DNA from 4 places in the Pseudovibrio sp. Tun.PSC04-5.I4 genome. Region 1 is predicted to be linked to each of the others. Evidence: riboswitches for the same ligand, from Rfam matches in the RefSeq annotation. Region 1 holds a riboswitch; each other region holds the start of a gene.

Region 1 (4,793 bases):
CACAGCCAAGCCCCGCAGACGACAAGAATAACCAGCGGATAAGCAAGGTGGGACCATTGAGCCAACCCCAATCCCCCTAGCATCCAGAATACAACTGTATGAGTAGCGCGCGGGTCCCCGAGCATGATCAGGATATTCGCCAGAGCCATAACGACAAAGGAAACCGCCACACCGGTGAGTACCAAACGGTCTGCGCTCGTGGCGCTGGCAAGTTGTGCGACGGCAAGCACAATAAGTGTTGCAAGGAGTGAACCAAGAAAGGCAAAGAGTGGGACGGTCAGCAAGCCAATAAAAAGGCCAGTATGCAACAGTGCCAAAATGGCCCCGAATGCTCCCCCTGCTGAAATGCCCAGTAAATGCGGGTCTGCCAGCGGATTACGGGTCACAGCCTGAAGACAAGCCCCAACCATTGCCAGCCCAGCCCCGACCATTGCTGCAAGCAACGCTCTGGGAAAACGTATTTCCCAGAGAATAGCCTCACGCCCTTTGGACCAACTTGCGTCAATCAGTTCAGGACTGATCTTGTTTGCCAGAACACCCCAAACGGTACCAATGGGAATGGAGATTGCCCCAACACTGACTGCAAAAGAGATAGAGAGGACGAGCAGCAGCACTCCACCTAGCAAGACGGACTTCATACCCCTATGCGGTGTATCAACATGCTGAGTTGGCGAAATCAGCCCCACCGTCATGCTTATTCTCCCCAAAAAGCAGTTGCGAGCTTTTTGATTGCTTTGATGTTGCGTGGTCCTGGCGTGGCCTCAACATATTCCAGCACAACAAAGCGGTCGTTCCTCACGGCATCGAGGTTTGCGAAGGCTGGGTTGATCATCATGAACTCACGCTTTTGCGCAGCTGTTACTTCACCGTAGTTGACGATTACGATTACTTCTGGATTGGCATCCACCACAGCTTCCCAAGTGACCTTGGCCCAACTTTTGTCCAGTGTGTCCATAACATTGCGCCCACCGGCAGCTTCAATGAGTGCTGTTGGCATGGCGTAACGGCCTGCTGTAAAAGGAGAATCCTCTCCACTGTCGTAAACGAAGACGTTGATTGGAGTATCACCGGTTTTTAAACTAACATTGAACTGAGCAAGATCTGCACGGTAACCAGCAACCAGCTCTTCTGCTTTTTCCTCTACCCCGAAAATACGGCCCAGATTGCGGATGTCGTTGTACATGTCATCAATGCTGACCTTGGGCTTCTTACCAATATGGATGCAGCTTTCGGTCAGCTCATAAACTTTGATGCCAAAGGGGGCGAGGGTTTTTGGCGTGACTTCGCCGCCAACCTTCATTCCGTAGTTCCAACCTGCAAAGTAAAAATCGGCATCTGCGCCAATCAGAACTTCTTTGGTTGGGTAACGTTCAGAAAGCTCAGGCAACTCAGTCACATTCTCCCGCATTTCTTCATCCAGCGTTTTCCAGCCTGAAATGCCAGTGTAACCGACCATACGGTCTCTCAGACCCAGTACCAGCATCATCTCGGTGAGGTTTACATCATTGGAAACAGCACGCTGCGGAGGAGCTTCAAACGTTACTTCCCGGCTACAGCTCTTTACGGTTGTTTCTGCCATTGCTACTGAAGGCGCCAGCAAGAGAGAAAGAGCAAGTACAAAGCGTTTCATCGTGATTATCCTTGGGAATTCAATTTGTAAGTAAAATGAGGAAGCCCTGACTTGGAGAGCTGCTCAAAACTGGCATCAACTTGAAACGCCTGAGAAACGACGGTTTCTGTAAGCACCTGTGTTGGAGGACCGAAACAGAGTGCATGCCCTTTTTTTAAAACCAGAATGTCATCACACACCAGTGCTGCTATGTTGAGATCATGCAGGCTGGTAACAATGGTGAGGTTCAGCGATCTGATCAGCTCTATAATCTCCAACTGATGACGGATATCGAGGTGATTGGTGGGTTCATCCAACACCAGCACCTGCGGTTCCTGTGTTAACGCACGGGCGACCATTACCCGCTGGCGCTCTCCACCAGAGAGCGTACCAAAGCGTCTACCTGCTAAATCCTGTAGGTCCAGCCTGTTCAGAGCGTTGGAAATGATCTGCGCATCCTTGGCACCGTTGTTGACCAGTCCGACACGGTAAGGATTGCGGCCTAAACTGACGATCTCCCGCACATTGAGTGAGAAATCCGTTGGCTGCTCCTGTAGCACTGCAGCAACGCGTTGCGCTGCCACACGAGGTGACAGGGACCAGATATCTTCATCACCTATGAACACACGGCCCGAGACAGGACGGTTGAAGCGGTACAACATGCGCAGCAGTGTAGATTTGCCTGCGCCATTGGCCCCAACAACGCCCAGCACACGTCCAGCCCCCACCTCAAAACTGAGAGGATGCAGAAGGAGAGGGGCCCCTTTGCGCGGCGCCCAGCTGGCGTTTTCTACCCGCAAATCGGCAGCGACCATCATGTGTAATCTCTACAAATATGCAGATTATAAGCGTGGATTTTAATCCACCGCCTGAATAACGATGGGACTGTTTGATATGGAAGGACGTATTGGTTCACGTTTTGCTCCGCGTATATGCGGGGGCACAAGGGAACCAGTCTTATAAACGGCAAAAGCCACTGCAAACATCTTGGTCTCCTTCCGGGATACCCCGCCCGGGTTGGGTTGACATTAAGATGGCAGGTCTCCTGACTTGCGGGTCGAAGCGTCACCAGCCTTCCCAAGTGCACGCACTCAGTGGCTTTGTTGGTTATGCTCACCGCTTACAGTTGCGGGGGCAGTCACGGAATCAGCGCCTGTTGGCTACACCTCACCGTGTTCCCTTTTCATCCTGAATTATTGCCTTTGGCATTCAGGAACCATCGGCGCGGATAATGTAGAGTGCGCAAAATGATTGCAAGTGATATTTAGTTGAGAAGGAAAGTTCCACCGTCCTATCAATGCATAGATAGGATCAAAAGTGAGTACACAAATCATCACGTCTGACGTCCGCAAGCTACGAAGACCGTGAGGTAGACCGTGAAATTTCAACGAACTTTTTTGAAAGAGCATGCTGAGGTGTATCAAAAAAATCTTTTGCTGGTTGATGCTCAACGACTTCGCCGTTGTCCATAACGACGATCTCATCTGCCAGTTGTGCCAGAGTCTGTAAGTCGTGGGAAATGATCAATATGCCTAGGTTAAGCTTTTTACGAATATCACGGATGAGCGAGACAACCTTTTCCTGCGTTACTAAATCAAGAGCTGATAATGGCTCATCTAGAATCAGATATTTCGGCTTTACGGCCAAGGCACGAGCGAGTGCTATACGTTGACATTGACCTCCTGACAGCTGATGAGGTCGCTTTTTCTCACAATGCTGTTCTAATCCCACCATCTGAAGCAGGTTTTGAGCCGCTTCCAACCGTTCTGCGCGTGGCAGTTTGTGGATGGCCTTCAAGGGTTCGCAGATAATATCCAGAGCATTAAGAAAGGGGCTTAAAGCTGCAAAAGGATCCTGCCACATATAATGGATCAGATGCCCGGTTTTGCTCAGCTGTGGTTGAAAATTCTGCCCATTCATAAACAGACTGTTCTTGGGTACAGGGATTATACCCGTCATGGCTTTGGCCAGAGTAGATTTACCACACCCGGAACGGCCGATCAGACCGGTTACTTTGGAGGGATGAAGTACCAAATTCACGTTGGACAGGATTTGAGCGGCGCCAAATGCAATGGACAGGTTCTTAACACGAATGGTCATAGTTGAAGCCTCTCCATAGCCTGCGTAATTTCTGTGGTGACCTCATGGCACCCATGAACGAACGGTTGGTTCAAATCGCATGTATCGACAATATGTCCCCCATCCATCACCAGAACAGACGAACATGTTTGCCGAACAATCCGAAGGTCATGGCTTACGAAAAGGAGAGCAGAACCCGTTTCTTGCAGAACCACATCCAATGCTTCCAGCGTTTCATATTCCGTGATTACATCAAGCCCTGTGGTTGGTTCATCGGCAATCAATACGGTCGGCTTCATGATAAGAGCCATAGCCATCATAACCCGTTGCTTCATACCTCCACTCAAAGCGCTGGGGTATTGGTTCAGGCAACGTTTTGGGAGGCTCAAAGCATCAAGAGACTGGGAAATGACCTGATGAGCTTCTTGTCTTGATAGGAATGCTTTTTTAGTAATTTCCAACAATTGTGTCTCTATCATCAAACTTGGATGTAAAGCACTGCCGGGGCTCTGGAAAATGCAGAAAATCCCAGTTCCTCGGGTCTTCAACCTCTCGCGAGGAGATAAATCCAAAAGGCTCTGATCACAGAACTGAATTGAGCCAGAGGATACTTTTAGTGGTGCCCGCAAGGCCCCTGTTATGGCATGGCAGGTAACAGACTTTCCGCAGCCAGATTTCCCGATCAACCCCAGCCTCTGGCCAACATGTAGATCGAAGCTAATGTTCTCAATCAGATTGGTCATTTGACTGGCATTGGTTGAAACCGTCAAATTTTGAACTTGAAGAAGTTTATCGATCACCATTGGTAGGGCTTCCTTTTGTCCAGCTGAAAGCGAATTCCTTCTCCAACCAGATTAAAGCTCAGCACTGCAAGAATGATGACGAGCCCGGGAGCCAGAACCACTCCCGGTCGCTCTGCGAAAAATGGTCTTGCCTCATTGAGCATCGCGCCCCATTCAGCGGCGGGTGGCTGGGCACCAAGGCCCAAAAAGCTCAGGGATGCTAAGACAAGCAATAAGGACGCCATTTCCAGACTGATAACGACAAGTAGAGGAGGCAAGATTTGTGGAAAGATGTGCCGGATAACAATACTCATGGGCTTCTG
Region 2 (4,793 bases), on a different contig from region 1:
GGTTCCAAACGTGCGGCTTGGTTTGCCAGCTTCTTAATTGCTTCTGTAACGAATGGAAGTCCACAGATGGTGTATTTGTCTTCTACCAGAACCTTACCGCTGTTGCCGAGAGTTCGTTGCAAAGCGGGATGTGCCAGCAGTTCGAACGCCAGTGCAGGCTTATCGGAAAACTGGGTTCCCTCTACCAACACCTGTGGGTTTTCGAGGATCAGTTGTTCCAGTGGCAATTTGCTGGTGCCCTTTAATCCGAGATTATTTGCAATGTTTTGAAGACCTGAGGTTTTGATGATCTCATTGACGAGACTGCCATCCCCCGCTGTATAGCCGTTGGCGTAGTAAACTGCGGCGCGTGGCTTCCTGTTCGGCTGCGCCTCGACGGCCTTTGTGATGGCTTGTTCAAAGTCGCTGGCGAGTTCTTCCGCACGTTGCTGGCGACCCAAAAGCCCTCCCAGTCTGCGCAATTCTGATGCAATATCATTGATGGTGCGAACCGGAGGAACCTGTACCACTTCTATACCCAAGCCACGTAGTAGCTCGACCGTGGTTTGGTTGGTGTATGTGCCAGCGATGACCAGGTCAGGGTTCATCAGATAGATTTCTTCCGCTCCCCCAAAATTCACCGGATAGCGTTTGGCAGCTTCACTCATAACAGACAGCATCGGATTGGACGCAAGTTTGGAAACTGAAATGAGCTGCCTCTCGCTGGCAAGCAACATGGCAAACTGGTCGGTGCAAAGATTCATGGAAACAACGCGCTCAGGATAGCGTGTCTCTAGCCGGTCTGCACGCGCGGGGGTAGCGCTGATGCTGAGCAATATCAGCAGTGCTGCCTGCACGGTTTTTTTTATTTTGTTTCGCATCATGACCTTGAAAAGAGACCCGTCCAACGGTTCGCCAGCTCCTTCCCGAACTTAGCACAGGCTTTCGAGAAGGAGCTGAAACCGGACGGCCTTTTTAATCAGAAACTTGCACGCAGACCAGCATAAACTGCCAGACCGGACGTCTGATAGCCTTTGATACGCTCATATCGCTGATTTAGAAGGTTTTCACCGCGAACATAGACTTCCACTTCCTCGGTCACATCGTAAGAGGCTTTTGCTCCGAGTAAGAATGTATCTTTCATATCTTTGCCCTTGTCGGTGAGACCTGCGATAAAGTTCCCATTGACGTTAAGCGTGATGTCTTCTGTCGGGTCATAACTCACTGCAACGTTAAGGTCATGTAGTGGAACCCTGTCCCGGCGCTTGCCACCGTCTTCGGTTGCCCATGTGTAGGTGTATGCACTGGAAAGGCGTAGGTTTTCGACGGGGGCATAGCTGGCACCAAGCTCTATCCCTTGACTGCGAGATGTTCCGGTAATCTGCCTATATTCACCTTTGTAGGGATCACTCACAGTTCCAAAATCATGGTAGACAATCAGGTTATTTGTCAGAATGTCAAAGTAGGTTGCTGAAGTTTTGATTTTATCACCAAACCAACCTAGCTCAATTCCAAGATCAAAACTCAGACTAGTTTCCGGCTCAAGGCTTTCATTGCCATATTCTGGGTTGTAAAGCTCGTAAAGAGAGGGGGCTCTGAATCCATTTCCAAAGCTGGAGTGAAGGCGTGTATTTTCTAAAATTTGATAGGATGCGGTTAGTCGGCCTGACCAATAGTTCCCGAATTCACTGTGGTTATCCACTCGTGCTGACGCCGCCAAGTTGAGCCCATCAACTGGCTCTATAAGAGCCTGAACAAAGCCACCTGCTAACCTTGCTTCATCCTGACCTCTTGCCGTTTCGCGCATCCAGTCGGCACCCAAATTGAAGGTCACTCGATCACTGACTTCCAAGTCATTTTGGAGAGCAAATTTTAACCTAGCCCCCTCAAAAACACTGTTTGCTTTGCCCGCTTTGGCATAGTCTTGTTCTCGTTTTATATCCGTAGTCTCTACCGAGACATCACTCGTTACTTGATCTGACAGCCAGAGAATGTTTGCTCCCAGTTTCCCTGAGATTTGTCGATAGAGCATTTCATCGTGACGATCTGGATCGTTATAGCCATCAATTTCTGAAATCCCCTTAGCACCGCGTACAGAAAAGTAGATATTCAGATTGTCGGTCGCATCAAATGAGCCACGCGCTGACAGAGTTGTGTTCTCATATCCATCCATATCAGCTGGGCCTCCCTTTGGAGTTTGAGCACTGAACCCTTCTGTTCGAAAATGTTCTGCGCTGATGGCTATATCAGAGCGATCCGTTGCGGCTTGTAATCCGTAGAATGCTTTAAAGGTTTTATAAGCGCCAGCTTCCACCTGAGCGTTCTGTTTTACAGTTCCGGCAGGTGCACGCTTTGTCATGATATTTATGACACCTGCAACCGCTTGGCCGCCATACAGCGCGCTTTGAGAGCCCTTCAGCACCTCAATCCGTTCAACATCGGCGAGAAGAAGATGTTCCAACCTAGTTGAAACCTGCGGCCCGGATGGGTCGGAGATATCGATGCCGTCTACCAGAACTTTAATGTAGCGCGACGACATACCACGAAGGGTGATTGTGCTTTTTTTGCCTGCACCGCCATTTTGAGTAAAAGAGAGACCCGGCAGTTTTGCGAGATACTCCTGCACGAAGACGGAGCCATCTTCTTCCAGCTCTTCTTCTGTCACCACGATAGTGGTGGAGCCTGTTTTTCCTGCTTCTGTCTCATACCGATTTGCGGTGACGATCACGTCATCGAGCAGAACCTCCTCTGCTTTGCCGGTTGCAATTGTGCTGAGGAGCGCAATGAATGCGGCGCTGGATTTCAGCGCAGCTGAGTATTGAGTTTGTAAACGCACAGTCGTGTCCACCATTCACAGCATCTGTTGGATGCCATGCTGTTGCTTGCATTGTGCATATCCGGACACAGCAATCCCGACCCACTGAAAAACAGGAGGAACGGTTTTGTGCCCAGACGCACTGTGAATGTCACTTGAACGGAGTACCGCCCCACAGCACGCCCCGCGCTTTGGGTGAGTGACTGTATTTGGCAGGTCTCCTGGCTTGCGCGTCATCACTCATATCCGGCCTTCCCAACTCAGCTTTAAACACTGTTGTCAGTGGCAATAATGGATATCAGCTCTACGCTCACAGTTGCGGGGGCAGCCACGGCTTTCGCTATGCGGATCGTGTTCCCTTTTCATTTTTGCCAACATGACAAAAATACCAAATACAATTCTATTGATCAGATTAGAATGGGGGCCGTCAAGCATCTGGAACTGCACGCTCGCCAAATCAGACTATTAACGGGCTAAATTCACAGATATTGTATTTCAATACGGTAAAACTCTAGCTCTGGTAGCAACAGTGACACGCCGCCTAGCTCATGAAGAGCAATCCGCAGCCAACAATAACCAATGCCGCCCCAACCCACGCACCAACAGCTGGACACTCTTTTGTTTGAGACCAGAGCACGGGCAGCATCATTGCTGGTGTGGTTGCTGAGAGTGTGGACACAATGCCAACTTCACCTCCGCTCAGAGCGTAGAGGATCAAGGTCATCCCAATACCCATGCCCAGCACGCCTGAGAGTGAAGCCAAGGCTACAATTTCTTTGTTTATTGGATTGGCAAGTTTGAATGGTCTTCCCGGCAGGTAGAACAGCGCCAGCAAACCAAATGCAGCAATGGTACAGCGCATTAAGGACACAGCGACGGGATCAGCACCGCTTGCCATTACGGGGCGGATGATGATGGATCCAACGGATTGAGAAAGCGCAGCCAATGTGCCGAACAGAACACCAACGACAATGGGGCCTTTTATGCTCTCCCATTTGTGCAACTGGTCTTTTCGTTTACCGAATGCAATGGCCATCAAAACGCCAACTATCACGATAGAAATTCCGATAATTGCCTGGAAGGGTAGTTCCTCTGATAAAAATACCCAGCCGAGCAATGCGGACATGGGGGCGTTCATGGAGAACAAAATGGCGGTTCGACGTGGGCCCATTCTGTTGAGTGTGAGGAACAACAGAGTATCCCCCATAAAGATGCCAATGAAGCCAGACATAAAGATAAGAAATGAGTGACTGGAATCAACAGTGCTCCAACTTCCGGTCGCCAAAACATAGGTGCCGAGAAACAGCACCACAAACCACATGCGCACACAGTTAAAGCCAATGGCTCCAAGATGCGCTGCTGGCTTAGCAGAAATAAGGCTTCCCACAGCCCAAGCGGCAGCAGCGCCAAGCGCAGCAACTTCAAATAAGTACATGGGGGACCTAACCGGAAAAAGCTACGACGAATGCGTAGTCAGAATTGAAAACCTTATCAGCTCTACTGGCCTTGGTTTTTGGGCGCAAGCGTAGTGATTGGTTATTTGAAATAGCCAACAACTATTCCCGCAAGAAAGTTCCACAATTCTGCTAACCATTGAAACAAGCCTGCGTCACATTTCATTTTAGCTAACCCTTATGTGACCTTGCACTTTCTCCGCACATTTTGTAGAGCAGCGTCAAGCACAGTGCTTTTCTGAGGCACATTGATTTACTCAGGCTATGCCTTCCGGAGATTTCCCATGAAAGATATTGAAATTGCGCGCGCAGCTGAAATGCATCCCATTGCTCGCATTGCTCAAGATCTGAACATCCCGGAAGCTGCATTGGAGCCTTACGGTCGCTTCAAAGCAAAGATTAATTTGGATGAATTGCCAGAATCGATTGATCCAAAGCAAGGCAAGCTCATTCTTGTGACTGCCATGTCGCCTACACCGGCTGGCGAAGGTAAAACGACGACAACAGTTGGGCTGGGTGATGCGCTCAACCGCATCGGATTGAAG
Region 3 (4,793 bases), on a different contig from region 1:
TGCACCAGTCTTCAAAACCTTAGCCAGGTGAACGCGGTTACGCTGACCACCGGAAAGGTTGCCCACTTTGGCCTGTTGGCCTGGGCCTTTGAAGTTGAAGGACGAACAATAAGCGCGTGAGTTGATCTCTTTCTTATCCAGATAGAGCACTTCGGCGCCGTCTGAAATTTCTTCCCAAACGGTCTTATCGTCTGCCAACTTATCGCGAGACTGATCCACATAACCAAGATGAACGCGGTCACTTACAACCACATCACCGCTGTCTGGCTTTTCCTGACCAGTCAGCATCTTGAAGAGTGTCGTTTTACCAGCACCGTTGGGTCCAATAATGCCAACAATACCACCGCGTGGCAGTTTGAATGACAGATCGTCAATCAACAGGCGATCACCAAAGCCTTTGGACACACCTTGAACATCAATGACGTTGTTACCAAGACGCTCACCAACCGGGATCAGAATCTGTTCGATGGACGGCATACGCTCGTCCTGCGCAGTCAACAGAGCGTCATAGGCATTGATACGAGCTTTTGATTTGCTCTGACGGCCCTTCGGTGACATGCCCATCCATTCCTGCTCGCGCTTGATCGCGCGGGAACGGGCCATGTTTTCACGGCCTTCCTGCGCCATACGCTTGGTCTTCTGACCCAGGTAAGTGGAGTAGTTGCCTTCGTAAGGGATGCCCTGACCACGGTCGAGCTCCAGAATCCAGCCAGTCACATTGTCAAGGAAGTAGCGATCATGGGTGATGATCAAGACTGAACCCTTGAACTCACGCAAATGGCGTTCCAGCCAATGCACGGTTTCAGCGTCAAGGTGGTTGGTAGGTTCATCAAGCAGCATCAGGTCAGGCTCTGACAAGAGCAGCTGACACAGCGCAATACGGCGACGTTCACCACCGGAAAGGTTAGCGACAGCTGCGTCAGATGGAGGACAGCGAAGCGCTTCCATTGCCATCTCAACCTGGCTTTCCAGATTCCACAGATCCTTCGCATCAATGACGTCCTGCAGCTGAGCGCCTTCATCGGCAGTCTCATCAGAGTAGTTCATCATCAGCTCATTGTAGCGATCAAGAATAGCCTGTTTGTGCGCAACGCCTTCCATGACGTTTTCAAGAACGGTTTTGTCCTCGTTCAGCTGCGGCTCCTGCGACAGGTAGCCAATTTTGGCACCCTCTGCGGCCCAAGCTTCACCGCTGTACTCTGTATCCAGACCAGCCATGATCTTCAAAAGAGTAGACTTACCTGCACCGTTAGGTCCCAGAATACCGATTTTCGCATCTGGGTAGAACGACAGGTGGATATTATCGAGGACTTTTTTTGTACCGTAGGCCTTGGAGACCCCGTGCATATGATAGATGAACTGGCGCGCCATGAGGTGCCTGCATCTCCTGATCTGAGTAAACTAAGAAATCTCTGAGGAGCACTCATAATAGAAGCTGCGCCAAGGGGCAATCCATAACACTTCAGCAGCGCTAAAAACCGCCATTTTTTGTTGGTGACTTGGGATATTCATCCCGACATTAGCCGAAGCGTCTGCCTAAGCAAAAAAGGCGACTGCTCTGCGCAGCCACCTCTTTAAAGTCTTAGTGATCAAAAACAGCTCTTAAGCTGAACAGATTCACGCAAATTTCAGCTGCGGAACCACAGTCAGCTTTTGAACAATCGCATTGTCTTCAACTGCCTTAAGTCCCTTCACAACGCCAAACGTTACAAATGGTTCCAGTGCAACAATGGCAAGGTAAGACAGTGCAAACTGACCCCATGCCGTAAAGGGTGTTGCCACTTCGCCAATCATCAGCCAGAAGCCGACCATGCCGGTGACACCCGTGTAGTAAATGGCATCCAGTTTGAGGATCTGAGCAAAGGTAACGCGCTGAGCAAGCTTTTCAGCAAACAGCTTGCGACCAGACAGGTAATGAACGGAAACCAACGGCAACATCAAAGACAAACTGTTGATGCCGAGGTGGTAAAGGTCCTGCGGATCAAACACCATCGCTTGAAACAAAAGCCCGACAGCAAATCCAAGTAAGACTGGTGTAAAGCCAAGTGTCAGATACATCGCCATAGCACCAACAAAGTGCAATTCAGATGGCCCTACGCTCATATGAAAGCTCTGCATAAACAGAGAGAAGAACCCTGCAGCCAGCAGAGTTTTAACTGGCATCAACGGCTTTTGGAAAAACTCGGAAAGTTGCTGTTTGCACCCCCAGAGAAAGAGGCTAACAACGCCCACATTGGCAGCAGCAACCTTAGCTGCGGAAACGTAACCCGGTTCAATATGCATATTATATGCTCCTCGCCGCACCCACCGTGCGATAGTGCCCATAAGGGCAGAGTTTATGTCATGTCGGGCAGGTTTCCTGGCTTGTGGCTTATTGCGTATTTCGCCTTCCCAGAGGGTTCCTCCAGTGGCTTTTATGAAAAACACACCACGTAACAGTTGCGGGGGCAGCTGCGGTTCGGGCCCATTATTTGGTCATCCCTACCGCATTCCCTTTTCGTCCATGGAGCTTTGCTCCTGCGGAACCCAACGCCGCGAATATCAAGGAAAAATACGCAGACTACAACCTTCAATTCCAAGAGCTACACACTTGCGGTAACCGAGGCGCAATTTAGATCTGAAGCAAAAATTGAAGATAGCGCAAGACCAAACAAAATTTTGGGCAAAAAAAGAGGCGTGCACCCGTTGGTACACGCCTTAAGATAGTTGACACTCCCCCATCCGAGTGTCAGCCGAAGCTGAACACAGAGATATCAGAGCGCCCCATTACTTCATTGATATTCATCAAATTTAATAAATTTACCTATCTGAACTGCTGAAATAAATTAGAAGCACACAATAGAGTTATTTTTAAATCGATTAAACTAGAAAGAAGGAAAGACGTAACTAAATAAATCATACGAATGTCTGAGTTTTTGCGATTAATTCTTAGTTAAACCTACAGGATCAACCGGCTGCCATGCATAAGTCCTTTGCCAATGCGTTTTTGGGGAAAGAACGAAGTCCCAGGTATTCATCAAATCACTCTTTAAATCGTAGGTTGAAAGCACTGGCTGGTTTAAGGCTTTAGCGGGCACGCTCATTTGAACTGTCAACGTGCTCAGGCCTTTGTCGGCAAGGTTGAATAGCGCACTATCGTTCTTAGCTCTCCCCACGAATATACGAGGCACCCTGCCAATACGTTCCCAGATAACGTGTTTTAGGGCTGTGGTGGCTTTCTTCATCTCCAGCTCAGAAAGGGCAATGACGCGATCACGTGGAACATCAAAACCCAGCTTTGCCATCGCGCGATCCACCTCGTGATCGCCACTACTGATAATCCATATCTGGAATTTCTGTGCTCTCAAGTAGCCAATCAGCTCCTTCAAAGGCAAATACGCGTATTCACGATATCTAGGACCAACAGAAAGAGGGCCTTCCGCAATGAGGTGAGACCGCACCTGTTTTGAGTAGGCTGCAAGGTCTTCAAAGGTCCCTTCGGTCCCTGGGAAATTAACCGCAAAATCAGCGCCCCCAGTCTCATCCCCCAAAGCACACCATCTCCAACGAAGATAGCAACACGGTCCTCCAACATTACATAGTCCGGGCTACTCTGCCGGCTCATTCGTTGCACTGCCTCAATAATGCCATGCCGGGTAGGACTTGTTTGCCAGCTCGGCAAAATATTGTCACGCTCACCACCAGTTGGTTGCAGAACTGTAAGGGCGGAATAGAAGAACAAGCTGGACCACTGCATAACCTGAGATCACCTTAGTGCCGTTTCTCGCGTATATGAAGAGACACAATGCAACTCAAAAACGCATAAAAAATTAATCGATTAGCTTTGTGAAATAAGGATAGAAACACCGTTGATACCCGTGGTAAATTATCTATCTAAATTTAGATAAATACGGTTAGATACTTACTAAAAATCAATATATAAATAAACACATACATTTCAAACAAGATGATTCATAAAATATTCAAATTATTATTTAGATAACTTCAAATAACGCTACAAAATATCCTAAATATACATCAAAAAATAATAACTTACTCCTTTTTCTAAATTCATTAAGAGATGCGAAACAATTGCGGTCAATTATTCCCAAGTGTATTGGAGTGGCCAAGTGCCCATTCAATTCACCGAGTTTCATTTCTTGCCCCTATTCATTTCAGGTAGCTTTATCAGTCTCATGTCAGCTTTTTTCAATGCGGCTTTTGCAGCCTCTTCTGCCGCTCCAGCCAGTACCCTATTGCACGAAACCATCAATCAATCCCAGCTTCTCTCTCAGCAACAAACTTTGTGGTCGTTTCTGTCCACCGGCCTGTTTTGCTTGGGAATTCTGGGCGTTCTGGTTGTCTATTCCAGTTTATTCATACAAGAGCGAGGTCGAGCTTCCCACTTCCTAAACAGAGCATTCTTGCTGGTCTTCACCACATCAAGTGCATATTTGTTATTTGGAACACAGCTCCACTTTGAACCCATTCTCGCTGGCTTGCTGTCATGGTCAACCGAGATTAAGCTCTCATCGGAGACAACCGGATATTCAGTCGCACACCACGCGGTTGTAGCAGCAATGGTGGCGGTGTTGACCTACCTTCCACTGTCTCATCGCCTTTGCAAACGAGCGACTATATTATTGGCGGGCACCATTGGTGGCATCATCTATCCAATCTTCCAAAACAGTGCGCAGGGGCTGGAAACACTCCTTACATATCAAGACACAGCAATTTTGGTTGGATTTGCCGAATTTGGTGGCGGCACAGCGGTAACTCTGTTGGCAACAGTCCTCGCTTTTGTCGGTATTTTG
Region 4 (4,793 bases), on a different contig from region 1:
ACCTGTGTATCGAGGGCGGGAGAGAAAGCTTCCTTCTGCGTCACAACAAAGCGCTCATTGATCGAGATGCGGGATTGGTCTTTCTTAATACGGCCTTCCTGCATGGTCTGCTGTTTCTTTGGGTGCATGACAGTTACTGCGATTGCGCGGCCATCTGGCAGAAGGTGGGTCTCATTTTGATGAATTTCGGTATTGTAGATCACTTCGCCATGTTTATCGATCAGCTCAACCCAGAGGGTTTTGCGGCCTTCAATTTCCACTTCACCAACCCAGATAGAAAGATCGCTGTCCAGCGGATCTGTATTCGGTTTTTGCACCGGGGGAGCTACCGTCACAGCCAGATAGTCCTCTGGCATTGCATAGGTATGACCTGCCTTGGATTTATTAATGAGCCGCGGTTCTGAAATCGCGCTGGTTTCAGGGTGAGGTGTTTGTTCTGCAGAGGCACTGGCAAGGGCCGGAGAGAGAAATAACGCGGCCAATATGGCAGACGTGTGAGCCCAGGCCTTGCGTGAACAGACCGGGCCTGTGACTGGAACTTGAATACTCATAGCTGGCTCCCTGACATTTACGCAGCAACTATTCCCGTGAGGGGGGCCTAATTAAAATACCTTTTGATAGTAAGATTTAGGATTACTGATGTTCCTAATGCTACACCTAAGGTAAGTTACGTCGAATATATTATTAGTATCCGTATTTACTTTGAGTATCTATGCCATAAGAAGTGTATATAAATTATACTGCTCGTTTTTATACTTTAATCTTATTTACTAATAATTAGGTAAAATTTTCAATGTATTGTTTTGCAGTGTCAAATTGCTTTTATCTGAAATATCATCGTTAAATTTATCACCTATAAAAATGACATTATTTTTTGATCAGGGGGCTTAAATGGCTATGACCTCAACGGGTTTGAGTTGATAAGCAAGAGGGGGTAAGCGCATAACGTGTAGGGCTTACCCGCATTTGCTGGGAAGATAAGCTGGCTATGAATTTTTGAAATAATCTTAAGGGTCCCCTAGAATTTGGGGTGTCGTCCTAGCGCTATTATCCCGGATAAGCCGTGCAATGCGAACATTCTTTTTGCAGCGACGTGGAATGCATCTCTTCGTGTGCGGAAAATTGTCTTGCCTAAGAGAGCGCCGTGTCTGCGGCCATCAGCTGTTGAGGGGCCGTGAATTCGCTGCGTGTGAGCATTGTTTTTGTTTGTTTTGAAGGATAGACGCAGCTGTGGTCCATTTGTGAAAAAGCGCTGGACATAATGTACTGGGAGATTTTGAGAGAAGAGTGGCTCCCCGGGCCGGACTCGAACCAGCGACCAAGCGGTTAACAGCCGCTTGCTCTACCACTGAGCTACCGGGGAACAAATACTCTTGCCAGTATGGCTGCAATCAAAGAAGTGGCTCCCCGAGCCGGACTCGAACCAGCGACCAAGCGGTTAACAGCCGCTTGCTCTACCACTGAGCTACCGGGGATCACAATGATCTTGCCGTATCGACAACAAACGAAAAAGAATGGCTCCCCGGGCCGGACTCGAACCAGCGACCAAGCGGTTAACAGCCGCTTGCTCTACCACTGAGCTACCGGGGAATAATCACCCTTGCGAGTTATCCTCGCCGTTTGTGTGAAGAGGCTTTTACAGAGGCATATCGGGTTTGCCAAGCCTGTTTTTTGGGGAAACTAGAGTTTGTTGACAGTTTACTGCGTTTTTTATTGAGATATCCAAGAGGGTTAGCTGGAAAACCCAGAAAACCACGGTATTTCAGGGTCTGGGAAACAGGTGGTGTTGGAATTATCACAAAGGCAATTGACAGAAAGGGGCATGGCACCGCAAACTTAGCGGCAACACTTCAGTATCTTTACCTGGGTGCCCTTGCGGTGCTTTATGGGAAGGATGAAACGGGAATGCGGTTCCATAAATTTGGAGTATGCCGCAGCTGCCCCCGCAACTGTAAGCGGTGAGACCATGACCTTAAGCCACTGGCATCGATGCTGGGAAGGTGGTTGTGTTTGATTGAACCGTGAGCCAGGAGACCGGCTGGAGATTGATTTTGACATAACACGGCTGTCGGGTGGACGGCGAAGGGTGCTGATGACGAACCTATACCTGCCCTTAAACGGGGCAGACGATATGCTTATTCCCAATCCTTGCAAAGCTTATGCTTTCGCTTGTGTGATGGCGGCCTAGTTTTTATGGTGCATCACGGCGGCAGAGAGATGATCTGCCATGCCCTTGTTACGGGCGGAGCTCGGAGCGGGAAGAGCGCATATGCGGAAAAGCTGATTGTGCAAAGCGGACGCAAGCCCACCTACATTGCTACGGGTCAAGCCTTTGACCGGGAAATGGAGCAGCGGATTGCGGCGCACAAAGATCAACGCGGACCCTTGTGGGAGACCCATGAGGAGCCGCTGGAGCTTGTGCACGCACTTGAACAGGCCGCACAGAGTGAACGTGCGATCCTGGTGGATTGCCTGACGCTGTGGCTCTCCAACCTCATGCATGCGCAGCGAGACTGGGCTGTGGAGCTTAATGCGCTGGAGCGTGTTTTGGCGGAGCTGCCTTGTCCTGTTGTTTTTGTTGGCAATGAAGTTGGTATGGGCATTGTGCCTGAAAATGCGCTGGCCCGTGCGTTTCGTGATGAGGCTGGCCGCCTCAATCAGCGCATGGCCGAGCTTTGCCATTATGTTGTGTTTGTTGCTGCTGGTCAGCCGTTACAGTTGAAGCCTGCCTTATCCCCGGAGATTAAACTATGAGTTTTGAATTTACAGCTGCGCCGAAGAAAATCCCTGCTGTCATCATCACGGGTTTCCTTGGAGCTGGTAAAACCACTCTGGTCCGCAACCTGTTGATGAAGGCGAAAGACAAGCGCATTGCGCTGATCGTCAACGAATTTGGTGAAATGGGCTTTGATGGCTCACTGGTGAATGGCTGTGCGGACCCTGAGTGTGCTGCTGATGAAGTGGTGGAGCTGGCAAATGGCTGCATTTGCTGCACCGTGGCCGATGATTTTTTGCCAACTATGGAAATGCTGCTTGAACGCAAGCCAGCACCAGACGTGATTGTGATTGAAACATCCGGCCTTGCGTTGCCTCAGCCCTTGGTGCGTGCTTTCAACTGGCCCTCCGTTAAGCCACGCGTCACCGTAGACAGCGTTGTCACCGTTGTGGATGCGCCTGCGGTTGCTGTTGGCAAGGTGGCCTCCGATGAAGAGGCTGTTGCTGCACAGCGCGCTGCTGATGAGGCGCTGGACCATGAAAGCCCGATTGAAGAGCTGTTTACAGATCAGCTGACCTGCGCTGACCTTGTTGTGCTTTCCAAGGCTGATCTTCTGGATGAGGCTGGACTGGCTGCTGTGAGAGCCTCCATAGGCGCGCGCTTGCGGGACGGAGTTGAGATTGTTGCAGCCTCCCACGGTGAGTTGGCGCTTGATGTGCTGCTGGGCCGGGATTGCGGCGCAGAAGACGATATGGCCTTGCGCAGTGCCCACCATGAAACACAACATGCTCACGACCACGACCATCATCATGAACATTCACATGATGATTTTGAGAGCATCGTTTTGCCAGTGCGCAGTTTTGCCTCTCTAGAGGAGGCCAAACTGCAAGTTGAGGCGGCTATGAAAATCTCCGGTATCCTGCGCATCAAAGGCAGTGTTGTTGTTGAGGGTAAGAGTGCGCCTGTTTTGGTGCAGGCGGTTGGCCCGCGTGTTGAAGCTTGGTTTGCGACTGGCAGTGAAAGCCACAGCAAGCTGGTTGTTATCGGCCTTGCCGGGTTTGACCAAGGCGCTGCACAAGCGGTGCTTGGTGTGACTGAGACGGTTTAGAACATATGCATGTACTTGTCGGACAATCGCGCCGATTGGATGAAGGCGAGGAAGCCGTCAATCTGGGGCAAACGCCTGCGGATGTGGTGTTCCTTTCTGCCGCTGATACAGAACTGGCTGGTCTTGCGTCTGCTCATGCACTGCATGAGGACTACACGCTTCGTCTCGCCAGTTTTCTGGCGCTGTCGCATCCATACTCGGTTGATCTTTACGTTGAGCAGACCGTGCAGGCTTCCAAGCTGGTTGTGGTGCGGTTGCTGGGCGGTGTTGAGTATTGGCGGTACGGTGTTGAGCGGTTGGAGGCAGTTGCCCGTGCTGAAGGTGTAAAGCTTGTTCTGTTGCCCGGTGATGACAAGTGGGACGCAGAGCTAGTAGGGAGGTCCACCGTTCCTGTGGAGGCTGCTAAGACCCTGTGGCGCTATTTGATTGAGGGTGGACCGGAGAACTTCTCCGGTGCTTTGCAGTACGCTGCACATCTTGCAGGCGTTGCTGAGGGCCTGCCCGAGATACCCAAGCCGCTGCCGCGTGTTGGTTTGTTGTTACAGGGCCATGCGCTGCCAAGCCTTGCGGATGTGAAAGCCAGTTGGGTCAACCCGGATGCTCCTGTTGCGGCCATCGTGTTTTACCGTGCGCTTTACCAAAGCGGTGCGACTGATCCAGTGTTTGCATTGTGCCATGAGTTGCAGGCGCAGGGAATAAATCCGCTGCCAATTTATGTGGCGAGCCTGAAGCAAGTAGAATGCGCCGCCGTTGTCACCGACCTGTTTGAACAGTGCGCTCCTGATGTGGTTTTGAACGCAACTGCCTTTGCGCTTTCCAAAGCGGGGCAGGCGCATTCTGGTACCATTCTGGATGCGCCGGGTGCATGTGTTCTGCAAATCGTATTGTCATCCTCCTCGGAAGATGGTTGGCGTGAAAGCGATCAGGGTCTTTCTGCTCGTGACCTTGCCATGCATGTTGTTTTGCCAG

The links. A riboswitch is a leader RNA that binds a small molecule or an ion and turns the genes downstream of it on or off. The one in region 1 is predicted to bind cobalamin.
Region 2: it holds a riboswitch for cobalamin, as region 1 does, so the genes downstream of both, BLS62_RS10225 (TonB-dependent receptor plug domain-containing protein) here and BLS62_RS00340 (ABC transporter ATP-binding protein) in region 1, are expected to answer to the same signal.
Region 3: it holds a riboswitch for cobalamin, as region 1 does, so the genes downstream of both, BLS62_RS23830 (energy-coupling factor ABC transporter permease) here and BLS62_RS00340 (ABC transporter ATP-binding protein) in region 1, are expected to answer to the same signal.
Region 4: it holds a riboswitch for cobalamin, as region 1 does, so the genes downstream of both, cobU (bifunctional adenosylcobinamide kinase/adenosylcobinamide-phosphate guanylyltransferase) here and BLS62_RS00340 (ABC transporter ATP-binding protein) in region 1, are expected to answer to the same signal.

Annotation. Positions count from the first base shown of each region.
Region 1 covers NZ_FNLB01000001.1:68,312-73,104, reverse strand. Annotated here, with positions in the region: gene BLS62_RS00350 (FecCD family ABC transporter permease) at 1-638, opposite strand, end outside; gene BLS62_RS00345 (ABC transporter substrate-binding protein) at 695-1,630, opposite strand; gene BLS62_RS00340 (ABC transporter ATP-binding protein) at 1,636-2,424, opposite strand; cobalamin riboswitch at 2,627-2,845, opposite strand; gene BLS62_RS00335 (ABC transporter ATP-binding protein) at 2,963-3,709, opposite strand; gene BLS62_RS00330 (ABC transporter ATP-binding protein) at 3,706-4,491, opposite strand; gene BLS62_RS00325 (ABC transporter permease) at 4,485-4,793, opposite strand, start outside.
Region 2 covers NZ_FNLB01000006.1:1,124,537-1,129,329, reverse strand. Annotated here, with positions in the region: gene BLS62_RS10230 (ABC transporter substrate-binding protein) at 1-887, opposite strand, end outside; gene BLS62_RS10225 (TonB-dependent receptor plug domain-containing protein) at 959-2,815, opposite strand; cobalamin riboswitch at 2,988-3,202, opposite strand; gene BLS62_RS10220 (DMT family transporter) at 3,336-4,229, opposite strand; gene BLS62_RS10215 (formate--tetrahydrofolate ligase) at 4,533-4,793, shown strand, end outside.
Region 3 covers NZ_FNLB01000006.1:3,992,403-3,997,195, reverse strand. Annotated here, with positions in the region: gene ettA (energy-dependent translational throttle protein EttA) at 1-1,371, opposite strand, end outside; gene BLS62_RS23830 (energy-coupling factor ABC transporter permease) at 1,618-2,283, opposite strand; cobalamin riboswitch at 2,332-2,545, opposite strand; gene BLS62_RS23825 (HAD family hydrolase) at 2,922-3,530, opposite strand; gene BLS62_RS23820 (putative bifunctional diguanylate cyclase/phosphodiesterase) at 4,176-4,793, shown strand, end outside.
Region 4 covers NZ_FNLB01000006.1:1,921,233-1,926,025, reverse strand. Annotated here, with positions in the region: gene BLS62_RS13975 (hypothetical protein) at 1-551, opposite strand, end outside; tRNA gene BLS62_RS13970 (tRNA-Asn) at 1,289-1,363, opposite strand; tRNA gene BLS62_RS13965 (tRNA-Asn) at 1,401-1,475, opposite strand; tRNA gene BLS62_RS13960 (tRNA-Asn) at 1,516-1,590, opposite strand; cobalamin riboswitch at 1,860-2,058, shown strand; gene cobU (bifunctional adenosylcobinamide kinase/adenosylcobinamide-phosphate guanylyltransferase) at 2,194-2,754, shown strand; gene cobW (cobalamin biosynthesis protein CobW) at 2,751-3,824, shown strand; gene cobN (cobaltochelatase subunit CobN) at 3,830-4,793, shown strand, end outside.